DNA from 2 places in the Providencia sp. PROV_01 genome. Region 2 is predicted to be linked to the other one. Evidence: predicted binding sites of a transcription regulator. Region 2 holds the regulator's gene; the other holds the start of a gene.
The links. Region 2 encodes sigma-54, which starts transcription at its own class of promoters, with help from an activator protein. Its sites were predicted from a motif close to GTTGGCACANNTTTCGCTNT; they were not measured.

Region 1 (8,060 bases), 3.3 Mb from region 2:
ACTCGCGCCTTGCTACCTCGCGCTAAGCGGTCAAGGTCACCGCTCATATTGGCTAAGTCCGCAGTTGCTGTCGGCCTACCGCTTACTGGCTTACCATAACGAATACTGGCATCGACCAACACAATATCACCACCAAGCTGGTGTTCTTGCATTAATAGCCAAATCAGCCCCCACCCTGTTAGGGTAGCTAATGAAAATTGGCTCCCTGCAAATATGGTTTCATGAGGGTTTTGGTTGCCCGCTTCTGGCATGGTGGTAATAAAACGAGTTCCTGTGTATTGGTCGATTCGGACACCCATTTTTTCACTCAATGGAATATACTTATACCAGGCTTGTTGTAACTCGCCACACCAGTCTGGGCGATGCAGAATTTGGTCTAATGTCTCAATGGGTTTGATCATCAAGTAATGGCGCACTGGCGTTTTTAGCTGCCCTGCTACTTGCCCTCGATTTTCAAACCCCATTTTATTGAAAAATGGAACTGCTTCTTCACGAACGCTTGATACAATGCGTTTTACCCCTTCTTGCCGAGCAACAGATTCCAGCGCCATGATAATCAACTTACCAAGCCCTTTTCCCTGCATTGCCGGGTTAACGGCTAAGAAACGAATAGCGCCTTCGTTGTCAGCATTAATATACAAACGACCAATGGCAAGAATACGGTTTTTATCATCGACGACCATTTGATGGTGTGCCGTTAAGTCATAGCCATCTTTTTCAGAACCTAGGGGTTGATTAAACGGTTTTCGCAACATTTCCCAGCGAAAATGGTAATAAGTTGCAAATTCAATATCGTCTTTCGGTGTACGTAAATGGTACATCGCTTCCCCCTTTAAAAATGGACTCACACTTGTAGCCAGAAAGTGACAGGGCCATCATTGGTTAAATTCACTTGCATGTCAGCGGCAAATTCACCCGTTTGTGTTTCAACCCCTTGTTGGCGACTTTGTTCAACAAAGTATTGATACAAAGTATCTGCCCTTTCAGGTTCTGCCCCCCCTGAAAAACTAGGCCGCATACCTTTTTTGGTATCAGCTGCTAAAGTAAATTGAGAAACCACCAGCAAGCTACCACCTGCTTGTTGAACATTGAGATTCATTTTCCCTTGTTCATCACTAAAAATACGGTAGCCTAATACTTTTTCACACAAACGTTTGGCTTTCTGTTCATCATCATCTTTTTCGACACCAAGCAAAACCAGCAGCCCAGCATTTATTTGTCCTACTATTTTCTGATCAACAACTACACTCGCATGAGTGACTCTCTGGATTAATGCAATCATGATGACTCTTTACAAAAAGATGGAGCAACGTTAGCCGTTGCCCCACTATAAAATCAGGATATTATTCAACTTCTGCACTAAAATCGTAAGTGCGGAAATATTCAGGAATGGTGTCTTTATTCACAACATGAATACTGCGAATACCAAGGGCTTCTGCGGCTTTTATATTTTCTTCGACATCATCAAAGAAAATAGCATCTGCAGCATCAAACTCTTCGGATTGCAGTACATATTTGTAAATTTCAGGATCAGGCTTACGCATGCCTAAATCTTGGGATAAATATAAGAAATCGGAGGAAGCTGCAATTTCTGGGTAGTGTGCTGGCCAGTAGTCGAGATGTAGGCGATTAGTATTCGATAAAACGACCACTCGGTGCCCTTGTTCACGTAGGCGTTCCATAATGTCAATAACTTCAGGTCGTAACGAAATAAAAATAGCGTGCCAGCCTTCAGCAAAGTCTTCAAAGCTTAGTGTAATGTCCATTTCTTCACAAAGCAGCTCAGCAAACTCGATGTCTGAAATTTTTCCACACTCATGTAATTGAAAGATATTACCAAAAGTAAAACGTGATTTGATTTCTTCACTTGGTGTGCCGCTGAGTTCAGACCATTTATCAAATACACGATTAAAGTCGATATCAATAATCACATTACCCATATCGAAGATATACAGCATAAATTTTCCTCATTGTTATTCACTAAATTTACTTTAATCATTATTCGGGCAACTGAACAGCCCTAATTAGTGATAATTCACGTTATTTTGTCAATTTATCGATTAAGCAATCCACACTTAGCGCAATTAATGAGCAGAAAACCAGCCGATTTATTCTGTTATCGAGAAAACGCTTTTTATCCCAAAGGTGCTATTTCACACCACACTCTCGGTTTTTGATACTAAATGTTAAGTCCCACTATCGGCTTTTTGCATAATGGCTTGTACGTAGCAAGTTACACATAAGCAATGTGAGCTGATATCAATGCATTATCAGTAATAAATAAATCTTAAAATATAAAAGCCAGACTATGAAAATAGATAAAACAATCTCTTGGCCGATTGCTATTCTATGGGGAAGTTTATTTTTAATTCCATTATTTAATTATTTCCCTCTGAATTTCAATATCGACCTTACAACAAAAGTTATTGAACATTTTCAATCCGCCACTCTAATTTTTTGTGTCTTTTTCACTTGGTTTTATATGAGACCATTACAGCAAAAAAGTCAGGGAATGAAATTATTTTGGTTATGGGCAACTATCTGGTGGGTAACATTATTTGGCAGAGGAACAAATTGGGGACGAGAATTTTTCCCTAATCTGGATCACACTTATTTCAGGCTAATTTCTATTACCTTGATTAGCAGTTTAGTTTTGATGCTATGTGCTTCACCATTAAGAAAAAGTATTGTTTTTCACCTAAAAAACACGGCTATTCCACTTTGGAGCCTACTACTAACCCTGTGTGCTTTTTTAATTTCAGACAGTGTTGAACACCATAGGTTTCTCAGTTCAGTTTTTCTATATCATTCTGAACTTCAAAGCCTTATCGAAGAATTGTACGAAATCCCTTTAATTATCGGACTATTTATTTCATCACTGTATTTTATGAAAAAAGATAAGCCTTTATAAATAAGTAAGGCGCCGAAAGGCGCCTTACTACACTCATAACTACAATAAAGTAATAAACAACATTACATCATGGTAATTAGTCTTCTTTAGAACGGTTTGCACGGCGGCGATCGTTCTCAGTCAAATGACGTTTACGCAGACGAATAGACTGCGGAGTCACTTCAACTAATTCGTCATCATCAATGAACTCAAGAGCTTGTTCCAGAGTCATTTTAATTGGTGGTGACAGAGTTGTCGCTTCATCAGTACCTGACGCACGCATGTTAGTCAGTTTTTTACCAGTTAAGCAGTTAACAGTTAAGTCGTTAGAACGTGAGTGAATACCAATGATTTGGCCTTCATACACTTCAGCACCGTGACCCAAGAACAGCTTACCACGGTCTTGCAGGCTGTACAGTGCATAAGCAACCGCTTTACCTTGTCCGTTAGAGATCAGAACACCGTTTTGACGGCCACCGATTTCGCCTGGGCGAACATCATCGTAATGGCTGAACGTTGAGTACAGTAAACCAGTACCTGATGTCATTGTCATGAACTCAGTACGGAAGCCAATCAGACCACGGCTTGGAATGACGTAATCAAGACGTACACGGCCTTTACCGTCTGGCATCATGTCACGCAGGTCGCCTTTACGCTCACCTAATGCTTTCATGATGTCGCCTTGATGCTGTTCTTCAACGTCTAACGTCACTTGTTCGAACGGCTCTTGTTTACGACCATCGATTTCACGAATGATAACTTTTGGACGAGATACGGCTAATTCGAAACCTTCACGACGCATGTTTTCAATCAGAACAGATAAGTGAAGCTCACCACGACCAGAAACGCGGAATGCATCTGGGTCTTGAGTTTCTTCAACGCGTAGTGCAACGTTGTGAACCAATTCTTTATTCAAACGGTCAAGGATCTGACGTGAAGTCACGAATTTACCTTCTTTACCACAGAATGGTGAGGTGTTAACACAGTAGAACATGCTAACTGTTGGCTCATCAACCGCTAATGCAGGCAGTGCTTCAACGCTACCGACTTGGCAAATGGTGTCAGAGATATTCAGTTCACCCAAACCGGTCAGAGCAACAATGTCACCCGCTTCCGCTTGTTGTGAGTCAATACGCTCTAAACCTAAGTGAGTCAGAACTTTACCAATTTTACCGTTACGAGTTTTACCTTCGCTATCGATAACCGTTACTTGTTGGTTAGGCTTAACAACACCGCGTTTGATACGACCAATACCGATAACACCTAAATAGCTGTTGTAATCCAATTGCGAAACTTGCATTTGGAATGGACCATCGATATCTACCGCTGGTGGCGCAACGTGTTCCACGATAGCTTCGTACAGTGGAGTCATGTCTTCAGCCATGTTTTCGTGGTCAAGACCAGCAATACCGTTTAATGCAGATGCATAAACGATAGGGAAATCGAGTTGCTCATCCGTTGCACCTAAGTTCACGAATAAGTCGAATACTTGGTCAACAACCCAATCAGGACGTGCGCCTGGGCGGTCAACTTTATTGATAACAACAATAGGACGTAAACCGTGGTCGAACGCTTTTTGCGTTACGAAGCGAGTTTGTGGCATTGGGCCATCCATCGCATCAACAACCAGCAGTACACAGTCAACCATAGACATAACGCGCTCAACCTCACCACCGAAATCGGCGTGACCTGGGGTGTCTACGATATTGATATGATAACCATTCCATTGGATAGCGGTATTTTTAGCAAGGATAGTAATACCACGCTCTTTCTCCAAGTCATTGGAGTCCATAACACGCTCATCAACAGTTTCACGTTCACCGAACGTGCCTGATTGCTGCAATAATTTACCAACCAGTGTGGTCTTGCCATGGTCAACGTGAGCGATGATGGCGATGTTTCTTAAATTTTGAATTGACAAGGATTTTTACCGTTTAATTGACAGGAAAGGAATATGCTTACTGAGCCGTTATTCACACCCAAAACATACTTTCTACGTTAATTTGCTGTTATTTTACACGTTTTTCCGCACAAGTGGAATAAATGTGAAACCCATCACTGTATAAAAAGTTTTTAGCGAAAAAACATTCAGTTGCGTAACAGTGCCAGATTCCCTCACAAAATAATGAGCATCATCTCTGCGAAACCACGAAGTGACAGAATAATACGCTAAAAACTTAATATTAGCAGCCCAAAAAAAGAACAAAAAATAGACTTTCTTTCTTAACTACCAGTTTAAATATCTTTTTGCGTTATTTAGATATATCTAAATTGACTAATTAGATATATCTAAATATAGTAAAACCAGAAAACAAATTCGATATATCTAAAGTTACAAACTAAGGAGTAACTATATGCTAATTAAATCTTGTCGTCATGTATATTATGCACGCCATGATGAAAATCAACATGGCCATCGCGGTGGATGTTGCCACAATGAAGGCCGTCATAGTCACGAACATTGCAACCACGGAGATGACTATTATGGTGATGACCGCCATGGGCACGGTGAACACTGCCACGGTGAAGGCCGTCATGGTCGTGGACACGGTGAACGCTGCCACGGCGAAGGCCGTCATGGTCGTGGACACGGTGAACGCTGCCACGGCGAAGGCCGTCATGGACATGGACATGGTGAACGCTGCCACGGCGAAGACCGTCATGGTCGTGGACATGGTGAACGCTGCCACGGCGAAGGCCGTCATGGTCGTGGACATGGTGAACGCTGCCACGGCGAAGGCCGTCATGGTCGTGGACATGGTGATGACCGCCAAAGAGGTCGTGGAAGAGGTAAAGGCCTACGTCGTTTATTCGACCATGGCGACCTTCATATTATGGTACTTTCGTTAGTCGCTAAAAAACCAAGCTATGGCTACGAAATTATCAAGGATATTCAAGAAGCCTCAAATGGCTTGTATGTGCCAAGCCCGGGTGTTATTTATCCCACTCTAACCCTGTTAGAAGAACAAGGCTTCTTGGAGTCTCAGATTGTTGAACGTAATCGAAAAAGTTTTACGATTACGCCGGAAGGCTCTGATCATTTAGCTCAAAATAAAGAAATTGAAGCGGTTATTGCTCGCAAACTGGCTAAAGCACGTGATATGCAACAAGGCAGTAATTTAGCAGAAGACATTGAAATGGCAGTCAGTCGTTTTAAAGCTTTATTACGTCACAAAATGGTTTTAAAACAACTAAACGAAGAGCAGACGCGCCAAATTGCCTCCATCATCAATGATGCAGTAAAACAAATTGAAGAAGTGAATACATTATTAACTAATAGCGATGAAGATTAATGTAGCTGTCTGGCATTAAACCACCTCATTTCTTTTTTATCCGGCCAACCTTATGCTTTAACAGAGCGCAATGTTGGCTTTTTTATTTGAGCTCCACTCGCAAACGCACTAGAACAGTGCAAAATAGTCATTTCACGCACTAATATAGTGCAATACGACCAATGCAGCATGATGAAAATCCCTCGTCCTCACGTAACAATCAGTATTTGCTATAATTAAAAAGTTGGCACGCTTTTCGCTTATCTATTTATAGAGCGCGTACTAACCACTTTTATATGACTAGCACGCCAGACAAACAACAAACACACCCTCAAAAATAGCTTGTGATTTGTTGATTAGACCCGACCAGGAGAGCCGAGATGTCCGCTGAACATGTTTTATCGTTAATTAAAGAGCACAATGTTAGATTTATTGATCTGCGTTTTACCGACACTAAAGGTAAAGAGCAACACATCACTATCCCTGCTCACCAAGTTGACGAAGACTTCTTTGAAGAAGGCCAGATGTTTGATGGTTCATCTATTGGTGGCTGGAAAGGCATCAATGAGTCAGACATGGTATTAATGCCTGACGCGTCTACCGCGATGTTAGACCCGTTCTTTGCCGATATCACATTGATTATACGCTGCGATATTTTAGAGCCGGGCACAATGCAAGGTTATGACAGAGACCCACGTTCAATTTCAAAACGCGCAGAAGATTTCCTGCGCTCTAGCGGGATTGCTGATATCGTTCTCTTTGGACCAGAGCCTGAATTTTTCGTTTTTGATGACATTCGTTTTGGCAACAACATGCACGGTAGCTACTACCATATCGATGATATCGAAGCTGCATGGAATACAGGAACCAAATACGAAGGTGGCAATAAAGGCCATCGCCCTGCAGTAAAAGGCGGTTACTTCCCCGTTCCACCGGTTGATTCATCACAAGACTTGCGTTCAGCCATGTGTACCACAATGGAAGAGATGGGCTTAGTTGTTGAAGCTCACCACCATGAAGTAGCGACCGCAGGCCAAAACGAAGTGGCTACCCGCTTTAATACCATGACCAAAAAAGCGGATGAAACTCAGATTTATAAATATGTCGTTCACAATGTTGCCCATGCATACGGCAAAACAGCGACCTTTATGCCAAAACCTTTAGTGGGTGATAATGGTTCTGGTATGCACTGCCATATGTCTTTATCTAAAGGTGGTGTGAACCTGTTCGCAGGTGACAAATACGGCGGTTTATCAGAAATGGCGCTGTACTACATCGGCGGTATTATTAAGCATGCACGTGCGCTGAACGCATTTACTAACCCAACCACTAACTCATACAAACGTTTAGTTCCGGGCTTTGAAGCGCCAGTCATGTTGGCATACTCTGCACGTAACCGCTCTGCTTCGATTCGTATTCCAGTGGTTGCGAGTACAAAAGCACGCCGTATTGAAGTTCGCTTCCCAGACCCTGCAGCTAACCCATATTTAGCGTTTGCAGCCCAGCTAATGGCGGGTCTTGATGGCATCATCAATAAAATCCACCCTGGCGATGCGATGGACAAAAACTTATACGACTTACCACCGGAAGAAACCAAAGAAATCCCAACAGTTTCAGGTTCTTTAGATGAAGCGTTAGCCGAATTAGATAAAGACCGTGAATTCTTAACCCGTGGTGGTGTATTCACTAATGATGCTATCGATGCGTATATCGAATTAACCCGTGCCGACATACAACGTGTTCGTATGGCACCACACCCTCTCGAATTTGAAATGTACTACAGTGTGTAACACGCCGTTCCACTGTTAGTCTTTGTTGCCGTGAAGCACTTGCCCCATCTTTCGATGGGGCCTTTTATCTCTAAGGTACTTACGCAACAAAAATCAAATATCGGTTGT
Region 2 (8,060 bases):
GCCCGCGGCTTCACTGCGAATGATTTCGCACTTTCGCATCCGGGTGGCGCACTTGGGCGCAAACTTTTACTCCTCGTTCGTGATTTAATGAATACGGGTGATGAAATCCCCCATATTCCTAAAAGTGCGTCTTTACGCGAGGCTTTAGTGGAAATTACCCGCAAAAAACTGGGTATGACCGTTATTTGTGATGATGATATGAATATTGAAGGTATTTTCACTGATGGGGATTTACGCCGTATCTTTGATATGGGAATCGACCTGAATAACGCTAAAATTGCTGATTTAATGACCCCCGGTGGAATTCGAGTATCACCAACCATGTTAGCGGTTGAAGCGCTTAATTTAATGCAATCTCGGCATGTGACTTCGTTATTAGTTGCAAATGATAACAAATTAGTTGGTGTGCTACATATGCATGATCTGCTTCAAGCAGGTGTTGTATAACATAAGGAAATACCATGACGTCTACCTTGTTGGAAACCTGCTATGGCCCTGTTGCCAATACTGTTTTAACCAAAGCAGAAAAAATCAAATTATTGATCTGCGATGTTGATGGTGTCATGTCTGATGGCTTGGTCTATATGGGAAATAATGGCGAAGAACTCAAAGCCTTTAATGTCCGTGACGGCTATGGGATACGTTGCTTATTAACTTCCGGTATTGAGGTCGCCATCATTACAGGAAGAAAAGCGAAGCTTCTTGAAGATAGGGCCCAAACATTAGGCATTACATATCTTTACCAAGGTCAAAGCGATAAGCTTTTGGCGTATCACGAACTGTTAGATACACTACAATTATCAGCTGAAGAAATAGCTTATATTGGGGACGATCTGATTGACTGGCCTGTTATGGCTAAAGTAGGCTTATCCGTCGCCGTCGCGGATGCCCATCCTTTGTTATTACCGCGAGCGGATTATGTGACTCGCATTGGCGGAGGAAAAGGCGCAGTCCGCGAACTTTGTGACCTTATTTTGCTTTCTCAAGGCAAACTGGAAGAAGCAAAAGGTTTATCAATATAACGAATAGATTGAATTCATGAGCAATGCGAAGAAGTGGTTAATTATTATTTTATCCTTGGTTGTATTAGGGCTTATCGGCTGGAATTTAGCAGGTAGTGATTCTGACAACCAAGAGGATAAAGTAATTAATGATGGTCAACCTAATTATCAAACTGATGATTCAGTGACTTTTGTCTATAATCCAACGGGTAATTTAGCGTATAAACTCGTTTCAGATAAAATAGATAACTACACTGAAGGAAAAATCACGTGGTTTTCAAAACCGGTTCTAACCACTTATAACGAAGCGGGCGAGCCAACTTGGACGGTTAAGGCTTTCAAGGCTAGGTTAACGAACGATAGAATTCTCTATTTATATAGCGATGTTCAGGTTGATAGCTTAACCAAAGACTCGCAGATCCAACGAATTACAACTGAGAGTGCAGTTGTCAATTTGACAACACAAGACGTTTCATCTGATGATAAAGTGACCATTATTGGACAAGGTCTCAATTCTACCGGTATGAAAATGAAGGGAAACCTTCGTACAAGAACGGCTGAATTAATCGAAGATGTTAAAACTCATTATGTGTTACAACCAGAAGAGCATTAAAATGAATCAAGTAACTAAGAAACGTTTTATTCAAGGAGCTGTTGCCAGTGCAATCTTGGCTCTTAGCCTACCTGCAATGGCATTAAAAAGTGATACGCAGCAGCCAATGACGATTAATTCGGTCAAACAATCTCTTGATTTAGAAAAAAACGTCACCACCTTTACTGATGATGTTGTTATTAAACAAGGTTCTATTGATATCAGAGCCAATAAAGTGGTTGTAACACGTCCAAGTAGTGACTCGGATAAAATTGTGATTGAGGCCTTTGGTACCCCGGTTACCTTTTACCAATTACAGGATGATGGCAAACCAATTAAAGGCCATGCCAGCAAAGCCCGTTATGAGGTCGATAAACAGCTCGTCACCTTAACAGGCAATGCTTATCTTGAGCAGTTAGACAGCAATATCCAAGGTGACAAAATTACCTATTTGGTTCCTACGCAGCAAATGGAAGCATTTAGTGATAAAGGTAAACGCGTCACCACTGTAATACTGCCAGCCCAATTGCAAGAAAAAGGCCCAGCAGCGAATAAAAATTCATCAGCAAGTAAGAGTAAATAACTGTTATGGCTACACTAACCGCTGAAAATCTAGCTAAAGCCTATAAAAAACGTAAGGTCGTTGAAGATGTCAGCCTGGAAGTTAAATCAGGAGAAATCGTTGGCTTGTTGGGACCAAACGGTGCCGGTAAAACCACAACCTTTTATATGGTTGTGGGTATTGTTCAGCGGGACGCTGGCAAAATTATGATTGATGGTGAAGATATCAGCCTTCTACCACTGCATGAACGTGCTCGTCGTGGAATTGGCTATCTTCCTCAAGAAGCCTCAATTTTTCGCCGCCTCAGCGTTTATGATAACTTAATGGCTGTGTTAGAAATTCGCGAAGATTTGAGCTCCCAGCAACGTAAAGAACGTGCTGAGGAATTGATGGAAGAATTTAGTATCACCCATCTTCGGGACAGTATGGGGCAGTCGCTATCCGGTGGGGAACGCCGCCGTGTGGAAATTGCGCGTGCACTTGCTGCTAACCCAAAATTTATTTTATTAGACGAACCTTTTGCGGGTGTAGACCCTATTTCCGTCTTAGATATCAAAAAAATCATTCAGCACTTAAGAGATTACGGCCTCGGCGTTTTAATTACCGACCATAATGTGCGGGAAACCTTAGATGTGTGTGAAAGAGCCTATATTGTCAGCCAAGGGCACTTAATTGCGCATGGGTCACCAACCATGATCTTAGAGAACGAACAAGTGAAACGTGTATACTTAGGTGAAGGTTTCCGGTTATAAATTATCGTGTTGTCATTTTTTAGGGAGAATAAAACAGATTCATGAAGCAAAGTTTGCAGCTTAGAGTCAGTCAACAACTTGCAATGACCCCTCAATTGCAGCAAGCTATCCGCTTGTTGCAGCTGTCTACACTTGAGCTTCAGCAAGAAATTCAACTTGCCTTGGAAACCAACCCACTTCTTGAACAAGAAGAGTTGAATTCCGAGCCCGAATCTATTGACTCCCTAAATGAAAATACCGATACCAGTGAACTCGATACCAAAGACGCTCTTGAAAATCATGATATGCCAGATGAGCTCCCTTTAGATGCTGATTGGGATGAAATATATACTGCAGGAACACCGTCAGGGACCAGTAACGATTATAGTTTTGATGAACTGCCTGTTTATCAAGGTGAAACGACACAAACGCTGCAAGATTACTTGACATGGCAAGCTGAGCTGACCCCTTTTACTGACACAGACAGGGCAATCGCTACTGCCATTATTGATTCAATAGACGATTCCGGTTATCTGACAACAGCAATTTCTGATATACATGAAGGGATTGATAACCCTGAAATTAGCATAGAAGAAGTCATCGCTGTCCTAAAGCGTATTCAGCATTTCGACCCGCTGGGTGTTGCAGCACAAGATTTAAAAGAGTGTTTATTAATCCAATTGTCGCTGTATCCTCAGCAAACTGATGGGCTACAAGATGCAAAGCGCATTATTAGTAACCATATTGATTTGCTGGCTAACCGTGATTTTCGCCAGCTGAGTAAATTAACTCGCTTAAAAGAAGATGCACTAAAAACCGCGATAGACCTGATTTTAACGCTGAATCCAAAACCCGGCCAATCCATCAATACTGGGGAATCAGAATACGTCATTCCTGATGTTTTAGTGAAAAAAATTGCTGGGCACTGGCAAGTTGAGTTAAATACAGATAGCATCCCTAAACTAAGTATTAATAACCATTATGCTTCGATGCTAAATAATTCAGCAAATGAAGATGACTCGCAATATATTCGTAGTCATCTGCAAGATGCAAAATGGTTGATTAAAAGCCTTGAAAGCCGCCACGAGACACTCTTAAAAGTCGCGACTTGTATTGTAGAACAGCAACAAGAATTCTTTGAGCTGGGTGAGGAATATATGAAACCGATGATACTGGCCGATATCGCCTATCAAGTGGACATGCATGAATCAACCATCTCACGAGTAACAACTCAAAAGTTTCTCCATAGTCCACGAGGCATTTTTGAGTTGAAGTATTTTTTCTCCAGCCATGTTAATACGGACACAGGTGGCGAAGCCTCCTCAACCGCAATTCGAGCATTGGTGAAAAAACTGGTTGCTGCTGAAAACCCAGCAAAACCATTGAGTGACAGTAAATTGACGAGTATGCTGGCAGAACAAGGCATTCAAGTCGCTCGCAGAACTGTTGCTAAGTATCGAGAATCGTTATCCATTCCGCCCTCTAACCAGCGTAAGCAGCTGGTTTAATTGATAAAATAAGGAAGATTGTATGGAATTTCAGATTACTGGACACAATATTGAAGTTACTCCTGCATTGCGCGAGACTGTTGAGAAAAAACTCAAAAAATTGGAGCAATTGTTTGATCGTATTAATGGTATCCAAGTTGTCTTGAAAGTTGAAAAAGTTCAGCAAATTGCTGAAGCAACCGTGCAAGTTAATGGAGCGGATCTCCACGCATCAGCGGAAGAAAACGATATGTACGCTGCTATAGATATACTCGTAGACAAACTGTCGCGCCAATTAACCAAACATAAAGAAAAACTGAGACAACATTAATACATTGACGCGGCTTATTAATTAGCCGAATAATGTTTCAAACCAGATGGTGGGATACATCATCTGGTTTTGTAGTCCTAAGTGAACAATAAAATGAATAGTGATATAGAAATCCAGTTAAACGTTGTTTTATCATCAGCCTGTACACGTAATAATATTGTGTGCACCAGTAAAAAAAGAGCTTTAGAAATTATTAGTGAGCTGGCTGCCGTTGAATTGGAATTACCTGAAAATACGGTATTTGAAGCGTTATTAACCAGAGAAAAAGTTGGCACAACAGGTATTGGCGGCGGTATTGCCATTCCTCATGGAAAGCTGAACGAAGATGAAAGTAGCCGTGCTGTCGGTGTCTTTTTACATTTAGAAGAGCCGATTGCTTTTGATGCAATTGATAACCAGCCTGTTGACTTGCTTTTCGCTTTACTCGTGCCATCAGACCAATGTAAAACGCACCTGCATACGTTGTCGCTTATCGCCAAAAAATTAGCCGATAAAACGCTCTGTAAACGCCTGCGCAGTGCACAAAGTGATGAAGAGCTATACAGCATAATTACAGAGTAAGCGATAAATTATGTATCTTGCCATATGCAAATGATATTGTTATGGTTTCTAAGTAATATTAATTGGCAAGTACTGCTTTTCAAGAAACACATTATTAAGAAACAAAAGGGAGCAAGCTCATGGTGCTGATGATAGTCAGCGGCCGTTCCGGTTCGGGGAAATCCGTTGCCTTACGTGCGCTGGAAGATATGGGTTTCTATTGCGTAGATAACCTACCGGTTGTATTACTGCCGGAGTTAGCGAATTCACTGGCTGATCGTAATATTTCAGCAGCGGTAAGCATCGACGTGCGTAATATGCCCGACAATCCAGAGATTTTCGAAGAAGCGATTGATAAATTACCATCAACCTTCTCTCCTCAATTATTGTTTCTAGATGCCGACCGTAACACGCTTATACGTCGTTATAGTGACACTCGTCGGTTGCACCCACTTTCAAGTAAAAATCTTTCGCTTGAAAGCGCAATAGATGAGGAAAATGAGCTACTTGAACCTTTACGCTCTCGTGCTGATTTAGTTATTGATACCTCAGAAATGTCCGTTCATGAATTAGCTGAAATGCTAAGAACACGTTTGATGGGCAAACGTGAGCGTGAACTGACAATGGTGTTTGAATCCTTTGGTTTCAAACATGGTATTCCTATTGATGCCGATTATGTATTCGATGTGCGTTTTTTACCAAACCCGCACTGGGATCCGAAATTACGCCCAATGACAGGTCTTGACCGGCCCGTTGCTGCATTCTTAGATAGGCATACTGAAGTCCATAACTTCATCTACCAAACTCGTAGTTATTTAGAATTATGGCTACCGATGTTAGAAACCAATAACCGTAGCTATTTAACTGTTGCGATTGGCTGTACAGGAGGGAAACACCGTTCAGTATACGTCGCAGAACAACTTGCCGATTATTTCCGTTCCCGTGGTAAAAATGTGCAGTCACGCCACAGAACATTGGAAAAGCGTAAATAACAGCAATGACCGTAAAAGCCACAATAACGCTCAAAAATCGGCTTGGGATGCATGCACGGCCTGCCATGTTACTCTATGATTTAGTTAAACAATTTAACTCTAGAGTTATTTTGCGTAATAATAATCAAATTGAGGCGGAGGCCGATAGCGTTATTGCGATGTTGATGTTAGACTCAGAACAAGGCAGTAAGATTGATATCGAGGTTAGCGGTCCGGATGAAAATCAGGCCTTGTCTGCAATTATCAACCTATTCGAAAACAGGTTTGACGAAGAATAGTTGATGAAATGATGAAAAATAGCAGAGTTTCAAGCTAGCTATAGCATGTCAATCAGTAGATTTTTATCTAGGCAGGCTTAGAGATCGTGATCATGATCTCTTCCCTTTAAAGCGTATAGCGCCTAATATTTTAAACAAACTTATTTCTAGCGACACCCCCTACCTTATGGGTGGGGGGTGTTTGCTTTGTATGTCTCTATTGGAGTGTGGTATGACAAAGCCAACAATTATTATCAATGATTTAGATGCTGAACGTTTAGATGCACTGATGGAACAGCCGGCTTATGCGGGCACACCGGTTGCCGAAGCGCTCAATGATGAACTTGACCGTGCAGATATTCTTAGCCCACAAGAAATCCCTGCGGATGTGGTCACGATGAACAGTACCGTTCGCTTTTTGGATTTAATCAGCAACGAAGAACGCACACGCACCTTAGTTTACCCAGCGTCACTGAAAGATAGCGCGGAGCAACTGTCTGTGATGGCTCCGATTGGTGCAGCCTTGTTGGGCTTGCATGTAAACGATGAAATCAGCTGGGAATTGCCAAACGGTGTTCAAACACGTGTTCGTGTACTTGAAATCGTTTATCAACCAGAAGCAGCTGGTGAGTTCCACCGTTAATCACGACAACGGCTGAATTAAAGAAGGCTTAGCGAAAAAAGTTTTATTTAAAAAACTCAGGCAAGTCCTCTAACCTATTCAGGCACTCAATTGAGTGCCTTTTTTGTTTTAATAGGTAGTAAGGATATAAGCTAGTGCTTTTTAGTCATATTTATCAATCTATTATTTTCCCATTGGTGAAAGAGCTTATCCAATAAAAACAGTTTGATTACCTTTATCGCTAACAACCCGCCCCAAATAGCACTAACCCAAATAGGCCAATGGCTCTCTGGTGTATAAATATAATTAGCGGTATACAGTATTACGCATACAATAATCGCTGTTATTATATTTTTAAGTAACTTTGTTTCATTTCTTACCCGCTTTTTAGCCTCTTCTATCCGATTATCTAGCTCAATACTTTCGGGTAAAGGTGTAGATGTCAGTTCAGACACACTCACATTAAATACTGATGCTAATGCACTGAGTGTTTCTAAGCTAGGTACTTCACCGTTTTCAATTCGTTGGATAGTTCTTGTGCTCAGTGATGATAGTAGAGCGAGCTGTTCTTGAGACCAAGCTCGCGCTAATCTCAATTGTTTAATTTTATTTTCCATCATAACCTACTTTAAAAATCGAATGATCTTAGGAGATGGCTATACTGTCAGCATAATGCAATCATGACCACGACAGCATGACGACAGAGCGACGACACCGCAGTGACAGTGGTAAATACTATTTTATAGAATAAAAAACGCCCAATAACAAATGTATTAGGCGCCTTGTTTCACACAAAACAGAGGAAGAACAAAAGGAGTTACTCTCCTGCAATGCTCATTTCTGGGATCAATACCGAACCACACTGAATATTACTGCGAGTTTCAATATCATCAGCAATAGTCACCATATTCGCCCACATATCTTTTAGGTTTCCAGCAATAGTAA

Region 1: a site for sigma-54 is predicted at 6,406-6,425, ahead of glnA (glutamate--ammonia ligase). Genes of this name have one in related genera too.

Annotation. Positions count from the first base shown of each region.
Region 1 covers NZ_JBRFKD010000002.1:635,836-643,895, reverse strand. The annotation lists gene fabY (fatty acid biosynthesis protein FabY) at 1-821, opposite strand, end outside; gene dtd (D-aminoacyl-tRNA deacylase) at 845-1,282, opposite strand; gene yihX (glucose-1-phosphatase) at 1,344-1,958, opposite strand; gene ACU696_RS03710 (hypothetical protein) at 2,309-2,911, shown strand; gene typA (ribosome-dependent GTPase TypA) at 2,988-4,811, opposite strand; gene ACU696_RS03700 (PadR family transcriptional regulator) at 5,245-6,183, shown strand; gene glnA (glutamate--ammonia ligase) at 6,543-7,952, shown strand.
Region 2 covers NZ_JBRFKD010000002.1:3,959,992-3,968,051, forward strand. The annotation lists gene kdsD (arabinose-5-phosphate isomerase KdsD) at 1-447, shown strand, start outside; gene kdsC (3-deoxy-manno-octulosonate-8-phosphatase KdsC) at 462-1,022, shown strand; gene lptC (LPS export ABC transporter periplasmic protein LptC) at 1,039-1,614, shown strand; gene lptA (lipopolysaccharide ABC transporter substrate-binding protein LptA) at 1,616-2,176, shown strand; gene lptB (LPS export ABC transporter ATP-binding protein) at 2,182-2,907, shown strand; gene rpoN (RNA polymerase factor sigma-54) at 2,949-4,394, shown strand; gene hpf (ribosome hibernation promoting factor) at 4,417-4,704, shown strand; gene ptsN (PTS IIA-like nitrogen regulatory protein PtsN) at 4,798-5,265, shown strand; gene rapZ (RNase adapter RapZ) at 5,385-6,236, shown strand; gene npr (PTS phosphocarrier protein NPr) at 6,242-6,514, shown strand; gene rnk (nucleoside diphosphate kinase regulator) at 6,726-7,136, shown strand; gene ACU696_RS19240 (helix-turn-helix domain-containing protein) at 7,268-7,732, opposite strand; gene pmbA (metalloprotease PmbA) at 7,933-8,060, opposite strand, start outside.